2 regions of the Neobacillus sp. SM06 genome follow, and region 1 is predicted to be linked to the other one. Evidence: riboswitches for the same ligand, from Rfam matches in the RefSeq annotation. Region 1 holds a riboswitch; the other holds the start of a gene.
The links. Region 1 has a riboswitch for S-adenosylmethionine ahead of ACQYAD_RS01365 (homoserine dehydrogenase). Riboswitches for the same ligand answer to the same signal wherever they lie in the genome.

Region 1 (7,816 bases):
ATAAAAGCAGCAGTAGAACTGGAGCTTGAGCTGTCAACCTGCACATGGGAGGAAGCACCCATTACATTGTTGAAAACGGCAAAGCGCAGCAATGTATCCGATCGTTTGCTTGCCAAACTTTACGGCGTTACGGAAAAACAAATCCGCATGAAGTGGAAGGAACTGAATTGGGCTCCTGGCTATAAGATGGTTGATACATGTTCGGCTGAATTTGATGCTGCCACACCGTATTACTATTCCACTTGGCAAGGGGTTGATGAGGTGGAAGAGTCAGATCAACGAAAAATCCTTGTCATCGGTTCCGGGCCGATTCGAATCGGCCAAGGCATTGAGTTTGATTACTGTTCCGTACACGCGGCAAAAGCCATCAAGAAAATGGGCTATGAAGCGATCGTGATCAATAATAATCCGGAAACGGTCAGCACCGATGTTTCAATTGCCGATCGTCTGTACTTTGAGCCGCTGGCGGTTGAAGATGTATTAAATGTGGTTGAAAAAGAAAACGTCGAAGGTGTACTGATTCAATTTGGCGGGCAGACGGCCATCAATATTGCCCATGCATTAGAAGAAGAAGGTGTAAAGATTTTAGGTACGGCTGTCGAAAATGTCGACCGGCTTGAGGATCGGGAAGAATTTTACCAATTGCTTGAAAACTTGGCGATTCCGCATATTGAAGGTGAAATTGCTGCCCATTCCGATCAGCTGCTCGAAGCGGCCGAAAAACTTGGCTTTCCAGTATTGGTTCGTCCATCCTATGTGATTGGCGGACAGTCGATGTTTACCTTTTATTCAAAAGACGAGTTGATTCACTATGTCGAGCAGATCGAGAAAAATGCCTATGAACAAATGTGGCCGCTATTGGTTGACCGGTTTGTGCCAGGGCTTGAATGTGAAATGGATGTTGTCAGCGATGGCGAGGAAATTCTTGTACCCGGAATTTTTGAGCATATTGAACGAGCCGGTGTTCATTCCGGCGACAGCATTTCAATTTTTCCGCCGCTGACTTTAACGTCCGAGATGAAGGGAACGTTAATTGATTATGCTGGCAGAATCGCGAAAGCATTGCCGATTGTTGGGATCATGAATATTCAATTTGTCATAAATGATGGGAAAGTATATGTTCTTGAAGTGAACCCGCGCTCATCTAGAACCGTGCCAATCATCAGCAAAGTCACCAGTGTACCGCTGATCGAGTGGGCAACAAAGGTTCAATTAGGTGCCGCGGCAGCAACCCTTAGCCCTCAACAAGGACTGCTGGAAGAGCCAGGTTATTATTCAGTGAAAAAGCCAATTTTTTCTTCTGGAAAGTTAAAAGGGGTGGATCCGATTCTTGGCCCTGAAATGAAATCAACCGGTGAAGTGCTTGGCCTCGGTTCTACGTTCCAAGAGGCGCTTGATAAAACAGTACTGCTGGCGGATCAGCCTGCAAGCGAAAAGCTAATTCTATGCTCGATTTCTGATCGTGCAAAAGCCGAAAGCCTACCGATAATGGGGTCGTTGGCAAAGCAGGCGTGCAGACTTGCGGCAACCGAAGGAACGGCGCAATTTTTACAAAAGAATGGCATTGCTGTTGAGACCATCATCAAAAATGAACAGCAGCTTATAGATCTTTTCAAAAAACAAGAGGTCGGTCTTGTGATCAATATTCCAAATCAAGGGCGCGATGACCGCAAATTCGGTTTTGCGATCCGCGAACAGGCCACACGTTTTACGATTCCATCCTTTACCCATTTAGATACCGTAAAGGCGATTATTGGTCTTTGGAAGCAATCCCCTCAAAAAGCTGTGGTAAGAACGGTTGGGGAATACTATCAAATGGAAAAAAGCTTATCCTAGGGGGAGTATCCATGCAGAATACAATGAAACAAAACGGAATCGAGAATAGCGGGCTGTTGCAGGGAAAAGACTTCCTGCAGCTGGCCGATTATACGCCTGAAGAGATCTTGAGTTTGCTTGAAACGGCACAGGAATTAAAAGCAATGCAAAAGGCTGGAAAACCGCATTCGTTTTTAAGCGGAAAAGTGCTTGGAATGATTTTTGAAAAATCATCAACAAGAACACGCGTTTCCTTTGAAGTCGGAATGCTCCAGCTTGGCGGCCATGCAATTTTCTTGAGTTCAAAAGATATTCAGCTTGGCAGAGGCGAATCGATTTCCGATACGGCGAAAGTGTTGTCACGTTATGTGGATGGCATCATGATCCGCACATTTTCCCATGAATCTGTTGAAGAACTTGCAGCACACGCAACTGTTCCAGTTATCAACGGACTGACCGATTTGCAGCATCCAACACAGGTGATGGCAGATCTGTTAACAATTTTAGAACAGAAAGGAAAGCTTTCAGGACTTAAGCTTTGCTATCTGGGAGATGGAAACAACAATATGGCTCACTCGTTAATTGAGGGAGCGGCGAAAACGGGGATGCATATTGCGATCGCAAGTCCTGCAGGATATTTGCCGAACGAGGAAATTGTGGCAAAAGCAGAGATAGATGCGGAAATAACGTGCGGCTCCATCACGATTTGCCATGATCCGAAAGAAGCGGTCAGCGGCGCGGATGTGGTGGTGACTGACGTATGGGCGAGCATGGGTCAGGAACGAGAGCAGCAAAAAAGAATGGAAGACTTAAAAGCCTATCAAGTGAACGAAGCATTATGTGAAAATGCGAAAGATGATTTTATCTTCCTGCATTGCCTGCCAGCACACCGCGGCGAAGAAGTGACAGCAGAGATTATCGATGGCCCACATTCCGTCGTCTTTGATGAAGCAGAAAACCGGCTCCATGCCCAGAAAGCAATTTTGAAAATTTTACTTGAAAAAAAATACTAGCAATTTCTATGCGATTGGATGTATAATAATTCTATCAAATGAATTTTAATACAACATATTGCGAGGGGACAGTAAGATGTCAAAAGAGAAAATTGTTCTAGCCTATTCAGGCGGTTTAGATACATCCGTTTCAGTGAAATGGATTCAAGAAAAATATGGATACGATGTGATTGCGCTCGGTCTTGATGTGGGAGAAGGCAAGGATCTTGAAGCGATTAAAAATAAAGCATTGAATGTCGGTGCCATTAAAGCCTATATGATTGATGCAAAAGAAATGCTGGCAAAGGATTACTTGCTTCCGGCCTTGAAAGCAAACTGTTTGTACGAAGGGAAATATCCGCTATCTTCCGCATTATCCCGTCCGCTCATTTCTAAGCTATTGGTCGAAGTAGCCGAGAAAGAAGGCGCGGTTGCCGTTGCACACGGCTGCACTGGAAAAGGAAACGACCAAGTTCGTTTTGAGGTATCGATTCAAGCTCTGAATCCAAACTTGAAAATCGTTGCTCCAGTACGTGAATGGGGAATGACCCGTGATGAAGAAATCGCGTATGCCGAAAAAAATGGTATTCCGATTCCAATTAATTTGGAAAATCCTTTCTCGATCGATGCCAATATTTGGGGACGTGCTTGCGAAGCCGGCGTACTTGAAAATCCGTGGGCTGAAGCGCCGGAAGCTGCATTTGACTGGACAAATCCGATTGAGCAGACGCCGGATGAGGCAGAATACATTGAGATTGAATTCGAGCAGGGCGTTCCGGTTGCATTGAACGGTGAAAAACTTCCGCTTGTGCAATTAATCGAAACATTAAATATGCTTGGCGGCAAACATGGCGTCGGCCGCATTGACCATATTGAAAACCGCCTTGTTGGCATTAAATCGCGTGAAGTGTATGAAAATCCAGCAGCATTAATTTTAATTAATGCCCATAAAGAATTGGAATTCCTTACACTGCCGCGAGAAGTAACGCAATTTAAAACGCAGATTGACCAGCAAATGGCTAAAATTATTTACGAAGGTCTGTGGTACTCTCCGCTAAAAGCAGCACTGGATGCCTTTATTGAAGAAACGCAAAAAGTCGTTTCGGGAACCATTCGTGTGAAGCTTTTCAAAGGAAACCATACCGTTGTCGGCAGAAAATCCGTCCACAGCTTATACAATGAAGAGCTGGCTACGTATACGAAAGGCGATGCCTTTGATCACAATGCCGCAGTGGGCTTTATTAAGCTCTGGGGGCTGCCAACCAAAGTTTATTCCGAAGTCAACCAAAAAGAAACGGTTTTAAAATAACCGGTTCGCCAGCGATCTCAATTTTGCATATCAAAAAAAACATCGTTTAAAATAAAAGAAGGCATGCCCTCGAAATTTTTTCGAGGGCAAACTTCATATCGGTTCAGGAGGAACAGAGAATGTCAAAGTTATGGGGCGGGCGCTTTACAAAGGAAACGAACAAGCTCGTAGAAGAATTTACTGCATCGATTTCTTTTGATCAAAAATTGGCAAAAGAAGATATTGCCGGCAGCTTGGCACATGTACAAATGTTGGGGGAATGTGGCATTATCCCGTCAGAGGATGCTGGAAAAATAAAGCTTGGCCTGCTTGAGATCAAAAAAATGATTGAGAACAATGAAGTGGAATTTTTAGTTGAAGATGAAGATATCCACATGAATATAGAAAAACTGCTGATCGAAAAAGTCGGTTCGGTCGGCGGCAAGCTGCATACCGGCAGAAGCAGAAATGACCAGGTTGCAACCGATATGCATCTCTATTTGCGCACGAAAACAACTGAACTTATCACGCTGGTTGAGAGCGTGCAGCAAGCCTTGCTGGCACAAGCAAAAGTGAATGTTGAGACATTGATACCCGGGTATACTCATCTTCAGCGCGCCCAGCCTGTTTCATTCGCCCATCATCTTATGGCATACTTTTGGATGTTTGAGCGCGATAAGGAGCGACTGATTGATAGCTTAAAACGGATCAATTGGCTGCCGCTTGGCTCCGGCGCATTAGCTGGGACAACTTTTCCGATTAATCGAGAACGTGTCGCGGATATTCTCGGTTTTGAAACGATTTATCCAAACAGCATGGACGCTGTGAGCGACCGCGATTTTATTTTGGAATTTTTATCGATCGGCTCAATTATTATGACCCATATCTCCCGCCTTTCTGAAGAGTTTGTTCTGTGGTCAAGCCAGGAATTTCAATTTATTGAACTGGACGATTCTTTTTGCACCGGTTCGAGCATCATGCCGCAAAAGAAAAACCCTGACGTACCTGAACTTTTGAGGGGAAAAACCGGCAGAACGTACGGAAACTTAATGGGTCTGTTGACCGTTTTAAAAGGATTGCCGCTTGCTTATAATAAAGATTTGCAAGAAGACAAAGAAGGCATGTTTGATACAGTCGAAACGCTTGAAGGCTCATTAAAGCTTTTGGCACCGATGATCGAAACAATGAAAGTGAATACAAATGTTATGCGTAAAGCGATTAACCATGATTTTTCAAATGCAACGGATATTGCTGACTACTTGGTCCGCAAAGGCCTGCCATTTCGTGAGGCGCATGAAGTCATCGGGAAAATCGTCCTTTATGCGATCCAGCAGGAGAAATTTTTGTTGGATTTGAGCTTTGAAGAGTACCAGCAATTCAGTTCATTATTTGAGGAAGATATTTATGAGGTGCTGGCGCCGGAACATGTCGTTGCGGTCCGCAACAGCTTTGGCGGCACGGCACCTGAGCAAGTAAAAGCCCAAATCGAACTGGCTGAAGCCAAGCTCGGCAAATAAATGACGAAAATTTTTAAAAATATTGACATACCAGTCTGGTTGCGCTAATATGATTTTTATAAATTGACGATGGAAAATGAAAACAATTCTATAAATACTCTTATCCAGAGCGGCGGAGGGACTAGGCCCGATGAAGCCCGGCAACCTTCAAGGTATTCCTTGAAAAGGTGCTAATTCCTGCAGGTTTTTTCGAAACCTGAAAGATAAGAGGAGGAAAAAGCCCTCTTCTTATGAAGAGGGCTTTTTTTAGTCAAAAACAAGAAAGGGTGCGGGATGATGTCAGTTATTCGGGTTGCGATTTTAGGTTTCGGAACAGTTGGTGAGGGTGTATATAAAACAATTCAGTCACACGAGCAAGAGCTCACGGCGATTTTAGGGAAAAAAGTTGAAGTGGCAGCCGTTTTGATTCGCAATCAAAACAAGGTTCGCACTATCGGAGAAAAGGTTTTGGTTACAACCGATTTTGAAGAAATTTTGCGCTTGCCCCAGCTTGATGTTGTGATGGAAGCAATTGTAGAACAGGAGCCAAGCTTTACGTATTTAAAAAAAGCAATCGCCAGAGGCTGCCATATAATCACGGCCAATAAAGAAATGTTTGCCCACCATGGAAGAGAATTGCTTGAAATTGCCGCTCAACACAATGTATCGGTTGGGTTCGAAGCGACAGTGGCAGGCGGTATTCCCATTATTCAAACGCTTCGGCAATTGTTTCATGTCAATCAAGTTCAAAAGATTCAAGGAATTTTAAATGGTACCTCCAATTTTATTCTCACGGAAATGCGCGAGAAGAAGCAATCTTTTGCGTCGGCGTTAAAACAGGCTCAGGAAAACGGTTTTGCAGAAGCCGACCCAACAAATGATATTGAAGGAATCGATGCATTTTACAAACTGATGATTTTAAGCAAAATGGCTTTTGGCCAAGAGCCGAAATGGAATGAAGTCGAACTTCAAGGGATTGCCAAAATCACAAGCGAGTGGATTGCTTTTGCAGAGAAGCTTGGACTAAGATTTAAACATATTGCGACCGTCAGCAAGAATGGCAACCAAGTAACAGGGTCTGTAAAACCCGTTCTTGTAGCAAAAGATCATCCATTTTATTCGATCGAAGGAGTGCAAAATGCGGTCAATATTGTTTCTGATATTGTTGGAAGCATTACATTGCAAGGCCCGGGCGCCGGTATGTTTCCAACGGCAAGCGCCATGCTGGAAGACCTTATTTTTGTTTTGAAAAATAAAGCAGAAACGGTTCTTATGTCAAAGAGGGTAGAAGATGCGGCAAACAGCATCCAGCAGTCAAAAGGTGTCTGGATTGTCGATGGCGTATACAAAAAAAGAACAATCCATTCCATTCACTGGATAAGTGAACTGAAGAATGGCTGTTATTTGCTAAAAGCGGCAGCAGAAGAAATCGCTGAATTGGCAGAACAAAATAAAGGACTCATTTCCTTCCCGATTTATGGGGATGTGGAAAGGTTGAATCAGAAAGAAAGCAAATTGGCTATAACTTTATAACCGAAGTTTTCCACAGACTTATACACAGAATCCCCATACTTATCAACAATGTAATCATCAGTTTGGCAAAGGTTTAATCGAATTATCCACATTATCCAGAGGGAAAGAAGCGGAACCGGAAATTATCCACAATTTAAAAAAGAAGCAGGCTTGATCCTGCTTCTTTCTGAAAGGGTGGTTATTTCTTCTTTGCTCTAGCGCGCTGTGCAGCCGCATTTGACCGTGCTTGTGCCTCTAAATCCTCCTGATCAGCAAGTTCCCGGGAATATTCGACATCGAGTCCGTCTGATTTCAGATTCTTCGGCACTTGTGGAAGTGATGCTTTGTTTTTATCACGAGTTTTATGTTTGTTCGCACGACCCATTGCAAAAAACCCCTTTCGTTTTTTGATGGGGAATGGGATCCCCATTTATATCATCCGCAAAATGAAAAGAGTTATAAATGGTAATTAATGCTTGGATCTCCGTTCGTCAAAACCACCGGCGCGATCGGCCATTTTGAACTCTCTTTGATAGTTAACTTCCTGCATACTCGTTAACGTAAATTTCGGCTTTTCCTTCTTCTTTTTTTCCACCATCGAAAATCATTCCTTTCATCTGTACTTATCCCCATTTTTGCCTTTTTTAAAAGGAATGATACAAACGTTTATGAAAAAATGTCTCTTACTGCATCTGCGAGGTTGGGAAATTGGA
Region 2 (7,816 bases), on a different contig from region 1:
AAAGTAAGTCCCAATCCGACACCTCTTTCCTTGTTTGTGTAAAATGGTTCGAAGATTTTTTGCAGATGATCCTGGCTAATCCCTTTTCCAGAATCGCTTACAACCACTTTGCCTTCAAAATCGGTTTCTTTTTCTATCTTGACAAGTATTTTCTTGATCGGTTTCGTTTCCACCGCATCCATCGCATTGAGCAAAATATTCAACAGGACTTGACGAATTTGTTGTGGATCAAGAAAGAAGACGATGTTGTCATCTTTTTGTTCTTCAAACACGATTTCTTTCTTTTGCATCGTTATTTTGAGAAAATTGAAAAAAGAAGTCAGTTCTGCAACAGAACATTTCTGTTTAATCGGCTGGCGCGGCCGGGCAAAATCAACGAGATCCGTTACGATCGTATTTAAGCGATTGACTTCTGCCGGCAAATGCTCAAGCAGCATCTCACGAAATTGCGGCCGATCATACTTGGCAGGCAGTAAATCAATGAATGTTTTAATGGAAGTCAATGGATTGCGGATCTCATGAGCGACACCGGCAACAAGCTGTCCAAGGGCATGCAGTTTTTCTTGAGTTATCAACTTTTGTTCCAATTTCATTTTTTGCGTCACATCATTGGCCGAAAGGAGGTACCCTGTTTTTATTTCTTGAGAATCATAGAGTTCCAAAAACCGATAGTGAATGACTTTTTTGGTACCGTTTTCATTTGTTTCATAAATGTGTGGAACAAGGAGAGGTTCCTGTTCCGCCGGCTGCTTAAAATAATCCTCTAGTAATTGGTTTAAAAGCTGCGATGGATCACAGTCTCCATTCTCTTTGGGGTGTAAATTCAGAATTTCAATCGCACTTACATTACAGCTTGTCAGTCTATAATTTAAGTCAAAGGTAACAATTCCTGTATCGACATTGTTTAAAATTGATTCTTTAAAAGCGTTGCTATCAGCAATTTTCTGCTGTTGCCAAATCAGGCTTTTATTTAAATGCCAAAGCTGGTTTGTTTGATGATAAACTGCCTTCTTTAGCCGCTGATTCCATATGTAAATAAATAATAGTATGGCCGCAACAGCAATCAGAATACCGGAAAGTATGCGGATAAATTGTTCAAGGCGGATGACTTCGGCATTCTGTTCTGGCATAATCCAGCGGTCAACCAACGAGTTAAGTTCTCCTTTTGCCTTTAAATTGGTCAGCGTTTTATTGATGACGTTGAGAAACGTTCCATCACCTTCACGGACAGCAATTGCATAGTCGGCTGGTTCAATCACTTCTTCTAAAATAGTAAATTCTTTTTCCTTGTCTAGCCGTTTTAAAAAATAAGAAGACGTCCATTTGTTGCCGATAAAGGCATCTGCCCGTCCCTCGATTAACGTGAGCAAGCCTGAATATTGATTAGTAGCAAATGTTAAATTGGTGTTACGCATATTGAGCAAGTCTGCCACAATCGTTGTGCGATTTTCAAGGACAACATGTTTGTTGCGAAGGTCGGTTATTTTTTGAATCGAATTTTTGGATTGACTTGGTATGATGATGGAGTAGGACATTGTAAAATAAGGTACCGAAAAATCAAATTGCCTGTCTCTCTCTGTACTGTAGGTGATACCGCCAATGGCATCAACCGTTCCATTATGTAAAGCTTTTTCTGCCTCCCTTTCTGTCATCGGTAAAAACGTGAAATGCAAGGCATTTTCCCGAGCAATTTTACGCATCAGTTCCACACTGAACCCGGATAATTTTCCTTTTTCGTCGATAAAAGAAAAAGGAGGAAGTGACCTATTAATCGCAATCTTGTACATCTTTTTTTCGGCCATTGCCCTCGGGACAAAAAGGCTGAATCCTATACTAGCGATGAGAGCGAAAACAAACATTATTTTTATCGGCATTTTTTTGATCCATAGTCCTCCCCTCTGCTTCCATGCATTTTATTTTATTATAACCCATAGATTGAATAATTTGAATTTTCATTAACTAAAAGACAATTCTGACAATATAATAAATGCAGCTGATCATTCAGCTGCATGGGCAAGTATTTAAGTATGAGCATCAACTATAAATGTACGTTTATGCTTGAAATTGCTCTTTTTCATAGATTGGTACCCATCCGGCAGTAGTAACAAAGATTCGGATGGCAACCACTTGACGGTCTTCTTGAAGGGTGAAATAGTGACGGACATTTTCCGGAACAGAAATGAGATCACCAGGATTTAATTCGACATCAAACCATGTTCCATTCTCCCCTTCAATCGCAAAAATACCGTGCCCGCTGACAATAAAGCGAACTTCATCATCGGAATGATGGTGCTCACGCTTAAAATTGACAAGAAGTTCATCCAGATTCGGGGTTGCTTCCGTTAAAGAAATGACATCTTGTGCTTTGTAGCCGCGGCGGGCAGAAATATCGGAAATTTCTGATCCGAAAGTTTCTAAAATTTGTTCCTTTTCTTCATCAGATAACAAATATTTCTCTTTTAGTTCTTCTGGCAGTTTGGTGATGTCCCATTTTTCAAAAATAACCCCTTGCGAATTTAAAAATGCTTCAACTTCAGTTTCTTTTTCAATTCTCTCATTTGTTGCGTGAAAACGAATTTGTGCCATTTTGCTAGCCTCCTATAATTTATTAGCGGTTAATGATCGCTGTACGAATAACGAATAAGTTTTTTGCCTTGCATATGTCAAAATGATTATTCTTTTAAATGCACTTTTGCTTCTTTTAAATATTGATAACCTTTCTCAGTGACCCATTACGGCTTTTTTTCGCTCTGACGGGTCTTGACAGCCTCTCTCGGTGACGTGCTCCCTCGCTTTTTGACCACCATACGTCATGACCTCTCTTCTCATGACACGTCAACTGTATTTTTGACCCACCAAGCGTCATGGAGGCTCTTTTAAAAAACGATTTTCCAAATTAAGCTTAACATAGTCGGTTTCCAGCCTATTTGGCTAGAACGACACTTCGCAATGACAATAGTTTCAAATGGTATTGAAACAAAAATTCACATGCTTCCAAATATTTTTTCGCGCTGAACGCATCTTCACCCCAGACCGTGATGCCATGGTTTCGGATCAAGACAGCGCCCTTATCAGCTTTGACATGCTCCCTAAACGCCAAAGCCAATCGCGGGATATCAGCATGATTTGGAATTATCGGAATCGTTAACGAAGCGTCGTCCTCCCAGTAGCCAAACGCTTTAATCAGCTCCTGGCCGGTAAAAACGATTTCGCCGCTATCCCCGTAGAGCTCGGAGACAACATTGTTGTCCACTGTATGAACATGCAAGCTGCAGCCAGCATTCGACCGATTGTACACTTCTACATGTAGCAGCGTTTCGGCTGAGGGTTTTAACGAAGTCGGTTCCGCAGGTGTACCGCTCGCATCGACTAATAAAAAATCTTCCGGAGTGTGTTTTCGCTTATCCTTTCCGCTTGCAGTAACAAGAAACGTGATTGGATCCTCCTCTACTTTGATCGAAAGATTTCCACTTGTCCCGGGAAACCAATCCCGCTCGGCCAGCTCCCGCTTAACATCTGCAAGCTCATCCCAGCGCGACTGCAAAAGGCTCATATACCCACCTCCGCTTTCTTTTCCAGAAACTCCATTACATCATGAAAAGTCACAAATTCTTTATGCGGAAAACCCAGTTCACGGCATTTTTCCAAAAGAAAATCTCGTGCGATGACTTGATCGGCCAATTGACTAATCGCTAAATCCGTAACAGAATCGCCTATGACGAGCTTGTAATCTTCCTTGGACGTCAATTTCCGTAACAATGAAGGCTTGCAGCATCCACAGCCATTATCACACTGTTCATCACATTCATGCGGCCAAAGAATTTTAATTGTCTCCCCGCTAAAATCAGCACCATTGCAATAAATTCGCTCAGGCGGAACCAAACCTTCCAATAATGGATAGACAAAAAAATCAATTCCGCCGCTCACGATGAATAGTTCATAGCCATTTCCTTCTGCATACCGGACAAATTCCTGGAAGCCAGATCGAATGCTGGCAGTTTCTTTCAGAAATCGGATGATCTCTTCTTTCAGCGAAGAAGGCAGCAGGGCAAACATCTTGCCCACCCCTTCTTGAACAGAAATTTGCTGGCTTAAAACACCGTCTTTCAACGCAAGCCACTCAGGTGGAGCGAATTTTTTCATAATTGCAATAATGTTGTCATTGTTGGTGATCGTCCCATCAAAATCGCAAAAAATCACGTTCTTTGTCATACCTTCACCTCTTGTACGCCCCAAAGATCAAGGGCCTGTTTTAATTCGGAACAGTTTTCAGCGGCCTCTTGCAAATTTTTCCCTTCAAGGCTTGCGGAAATTGCTGCACGGAAAGCCTTCCCGCCGCCCACTGCACCGCCAGGATGTCCATGGACACCGCCGCCAGCATTGACGATATGGTCAATGCCAAAATCCTGAACTAGCAATGGGACTAAACCGGGATGAATTCCGGCGGAAGGTACCGGAAAGGCCCGATTCAAGCCGTGTTCTCCCTTCGTTGCCACATCCGCAATCCTGATTGTCTTTTTCCTTGGAATCGCTACACTGCCATAAGGAGAAGGGAATAAAATCAGATCCGCCCCAGCATAGCGTAGCAGTTTTCCCAACAACAGGTGATGACTGAAGCCATAAAACGCCGATGAAGTCAACGCCCCGCTTACAGCCGGGTGAGCCATAATTGGCAAGCCTATTTCATCCGCTTCCCGTAATGACTGCAAAACATCCAATCCATAGGCAAATCCATTCAATAGCAGCATGTCTGCGCCAAGTTCTCCTGCCCGCTTCGCTTTTTCCTTTAACTCAAACGTTCTGCCTGTTAGATTCACTGCATAAAGCGTGCGGTGACCGGTTTCAGCAAATACCTCATCAAGAATCTTCCTGCCTGCTCGGATCCTCTCTTCAAACGGTGTCAACGGATTGTCAAACAAGATTTCATCGTCTTTCACAATATCAATACCGCCTAATGCCTGTGCCCGCAATTGATTTTCCAAAAAGGCAAGATCCCGGCCGATCACTCCTTTAAAAATACTCATCAAGAGTGGACGATCGTGCACCCCTAGTTTTGCGCGAATGCCCTCAATCCCAAAGCGGGGACCTGGAAACGCCGCTGCAAGTTCGGCTGAAAATTTCAAATCAAGCAACTTAATTTCTCCATCCAATGAAAGTTTACCAAAGACCGTTGTTAAAATCGCCGGCAAGTCCGAAGAAAAATTAGCAGCTGGATAAGCGATCCGGATCAATCCTTTTGTCAGTTTCTTACCAAAATAAGCGTTTGCCGATTCATCGTCCGCCAGCCGATCGATACGGACGACCGTTCCTTTATGCTTTTTCAACTGTTCTTGTTCAAGATGCGGCAAATCGGTCCAGGAACCAACCGTTAACCCAAGTGCGATTCCCTCTGCTTTCTTTTCCAACTGCCCGTTTGCATCGTGCACCAAATAGGTAGCTGTGATTTGTGACATTTATACTTCCCCCTGCCTTACATAAAACCAAATTTTTCCCAAAAATAAAACCCCTTCAACAAGAAGAGGTTAGACGAAACGCTAGCATCTTCTTATCTCTCAGCGAATGCTGCAAGAATTAGCACCGTGCTTTTAACGAAAAGTCAAAGTCGGTTGCCGGGCTTCATCGGGCTCGTCCCTCCACCTGCTCTTAATAAGAAAAATCTTTTAAGAATCTATTAAATTGTCATAGTTTTTCAGTAAATTCATTTGGATTATGACAGGTTTTTACCATAATGTCAATGAAAAACTAGAAAATATTTAATCCTTTGATTCTTTCAGCTGCTTCGAGTAACCGGCATTCATCTGTTAACAGTCCTACCCGAACATAGCCCTCGCCATATGAACCAAAACCAATTCCCGGCGCCACAGCAACTCCGGATTTTTCAAGCAACAAATCGGCAAATTGCTCAGAAGTATAGCCATCCGGAATTTTTAGCCAGGCAAAAAATGATCCTGCCGGCGCATTCACTTTCCAGCCAATTTCTCTCAATGCGTGGATAAACGCATTTCGGCGCGATTCATAAAGAGCCGTTACTTCATGAACACATTCCTGCGATGATAATAGCGCGGTTACGGCCGCTTCCTGTACCGCACCAAACAGGCTGACATACAAATGATCCTGAAGCAGATTAATCGCTGCAATTACACTTGGATTTCCAACTGCAAAGCCAACGCGCCATCCGGCCATATTATACGTTTTCGATAATGTATAAATTTCAATGCCAATATCCTTTGCCCCATCTGCCTGCAAAAAACTGATCGGTTTTTTTCCATCAAAACCAATCGCACCGTAAGCAAAATCGTGGACAACACAAAGATCATGCCGCTTGGCAAGGGCAACGGTTTCTGCAAAAAATTCCTCCGTCGCAATTGCACCTGTCGGATTATTCGGATAATTCAAGAACATCAGCTTTGCTTTCTCAAGCGCCAGATCCGAAAGTTCACGGTAATCGGGAAGAAAGCCGTTTTCTTCCTTTAGAGCCATCCATTCCATTTTCGCCCCGGCAAGCTCAATCCCCGACCAATAATCCGGATACCCCGGATCGGGAACCAATACCAAATCCCCAGGATTCAGTAAACATTGCGGAATTTCAACCAACCCTGCCTTACCGCCAAAAAGAATCGCAACTTCTGTTTCTGGGTTAATCGTCACGCCATACTCCCGATTATAAAATTCAGCGGTAGCCTGTTTAAAATAAGCAAACCCTTGAAATGGAGAATAGCGATGGTTCACCGGGTTGAGTGCTGCCTGTTGCAATGATTCCACAATATGTGGCGGGGTAGGCTGATCAGGATTTCCCTGACCAAGATTAATAACATCTGTTCCGGAGGCAATGACCTCTTGCACTTTTGCAACAAGTGAGGCAAAAAACTGCTTCGGCAGCCGTTTTAACAGTTCCGATTGCTCAAATTGTTTCATTTTCTCCACCTACTTAAAAAATTCTTGAAATTCTAGTCATCAATCATATATCGTTAAAAGCAAGATGTAAAGATAATTTTTAAAGGGAGGGTTTAGGCATGCCCTTACGTGTTGCCTGTTTGCAAATCGACATTGCTTTTGGCGATCCAAAAGCAAATTTTAAAAATGTGGAAAAACAATTTCAAGCGCTTGAAGCTCATAATCTCGATGTGGTAGTGCTGCCGGAATTATGGACAACGGGTTACGATTTAACCCGGCTTGAGGAAATTGCCGACCGGAACGGAAGCGAATCAATCCATTTTCTTAGCCGACTCGCGAAAACGCATCAGGTGAATATCGTGGGAGGTTCCATTGCAAAGCAAACCGATCAAGGAGTGACCAACACGATGTTTTTCTTTGATCGGACTGGTACCGTTGTCGGCGAATACAGCAAACTTCATCTATTTCAACTGATGGATGAACACTTGTATTTGCAGCATGGCGAAAAAACCGGCCTTTTTCATCTTGAGGGCACGGCAGCAGCCGGTGTGATTTGCTATGACATCCGCTTCCCGGAGTGGATCCGTACCCATACAACCAAGGGTGCAGAAATTTTGTTTGTCGTCGCCGAATGGCCTCTGCCGCGTTTGGCGCACTGGCGCTCGTTGCTGATAGCAAGAGCAATTGAAAACCAATGTTATGTGGTTGCCGCAAACCGCGCAGGCTCTGATCCAAACAATGTCTTTGCCGGCCACTCGCTTGTGATTGATCCATGGGGGGAAATCGTTGCCGAAACAGGTGAAGATCCCGCAGTGCTTAGAGCCGTTATCGATTTGGAATTGGTGCAAAAAGTCAGAAAGCAAATCCCGATTTTCACCGACCGCAAACCGGAGTATTATTCATAGTAACGACCGAAACATGC

Region 2: it holds a riboswitch for S-adenosylmethionine, as region 1 does, so the genes downstream of both, mtnW (2,3-diketo-5-methylthiopentyl-1-phosphate enolase) here and ACQYAD_RS01365 (homoserine dehydrogenase) in region 1, are expected to answer to the same signal.

Annotation. Positions count from the first base shown of each region.
Region 1 is NZ_JBNWEO010000007.1:43,207-51,022, reverse strand. Features, by position in the region: gene carB (carbamoyl-phosphate synthase (glutamine-hydrolyzing) large subunit) at 1-1,836, shown strand, start outside; gene argF (ornithine carbamoyltransferase) at 1,848-2,828, shown strand; gene ACQYAD_RS01375 (argininosuccinate synthase) at 2,905-4,116, shown strand; gene argH (argininosuccinate lyase) at 4,236-5,612, shown strand; SAM riboswitch class I at 5,710-5,822, shown strand; gene ACQYAD_RS01365 (homoserine dehydrogenase) at 5,889-7,124, shown strand; gene ACQYAD_RS01360 (YfhD family protein) at 7,303-7,488, opposite strand; gene ACQYAD_RS01355 (YfhE family protein) at 7,573-7,701, opposite strand; gene ACQYAD_RS01350 (TIGR01777 family oxidoreductase) at 7,770-7,816, opposite strand, start outside.
Region 2 is NZ_JBNWEO010000014.1:41,427-49,242, forward strand. Features, by position in the region: gene ACQYAD_RS08800 (transporter substrate-binding domain-containing protein) at 1-1,874, opposite strand, end outside; gene ACQYAD_RS08805 (1,2-dihydroxy-3-keto-5-methylthiopentene dioxygenase) at 2,053-2,586, opposite strand; gene ACQYAD_RS08810 (methylthioribulose 1-phosphate dehydratase) at 2,924-3,553, opposite strand; gene mtnX (2-hydroxy-3-keto-5-methylthiopentenyl-1-phosphate phosphatase) at 3,550-4,212, opposite strand; gene mtnW (2,3-diketo-5-methylthiopentyl-1-phosphate enolase) at 4,209-5,453, opposite strand; SAM riboswitch class I at 5,543-5,653, opposite strand; gene ACQYAD_RS08825 (pyridoxal phosphate-dependent aminotransferase) at 5,743-6,915, opposite strand; gene ACQYAD_RS08830 (carbon-nitrogen family hydrolase) at 7,014-7,799, shown strand.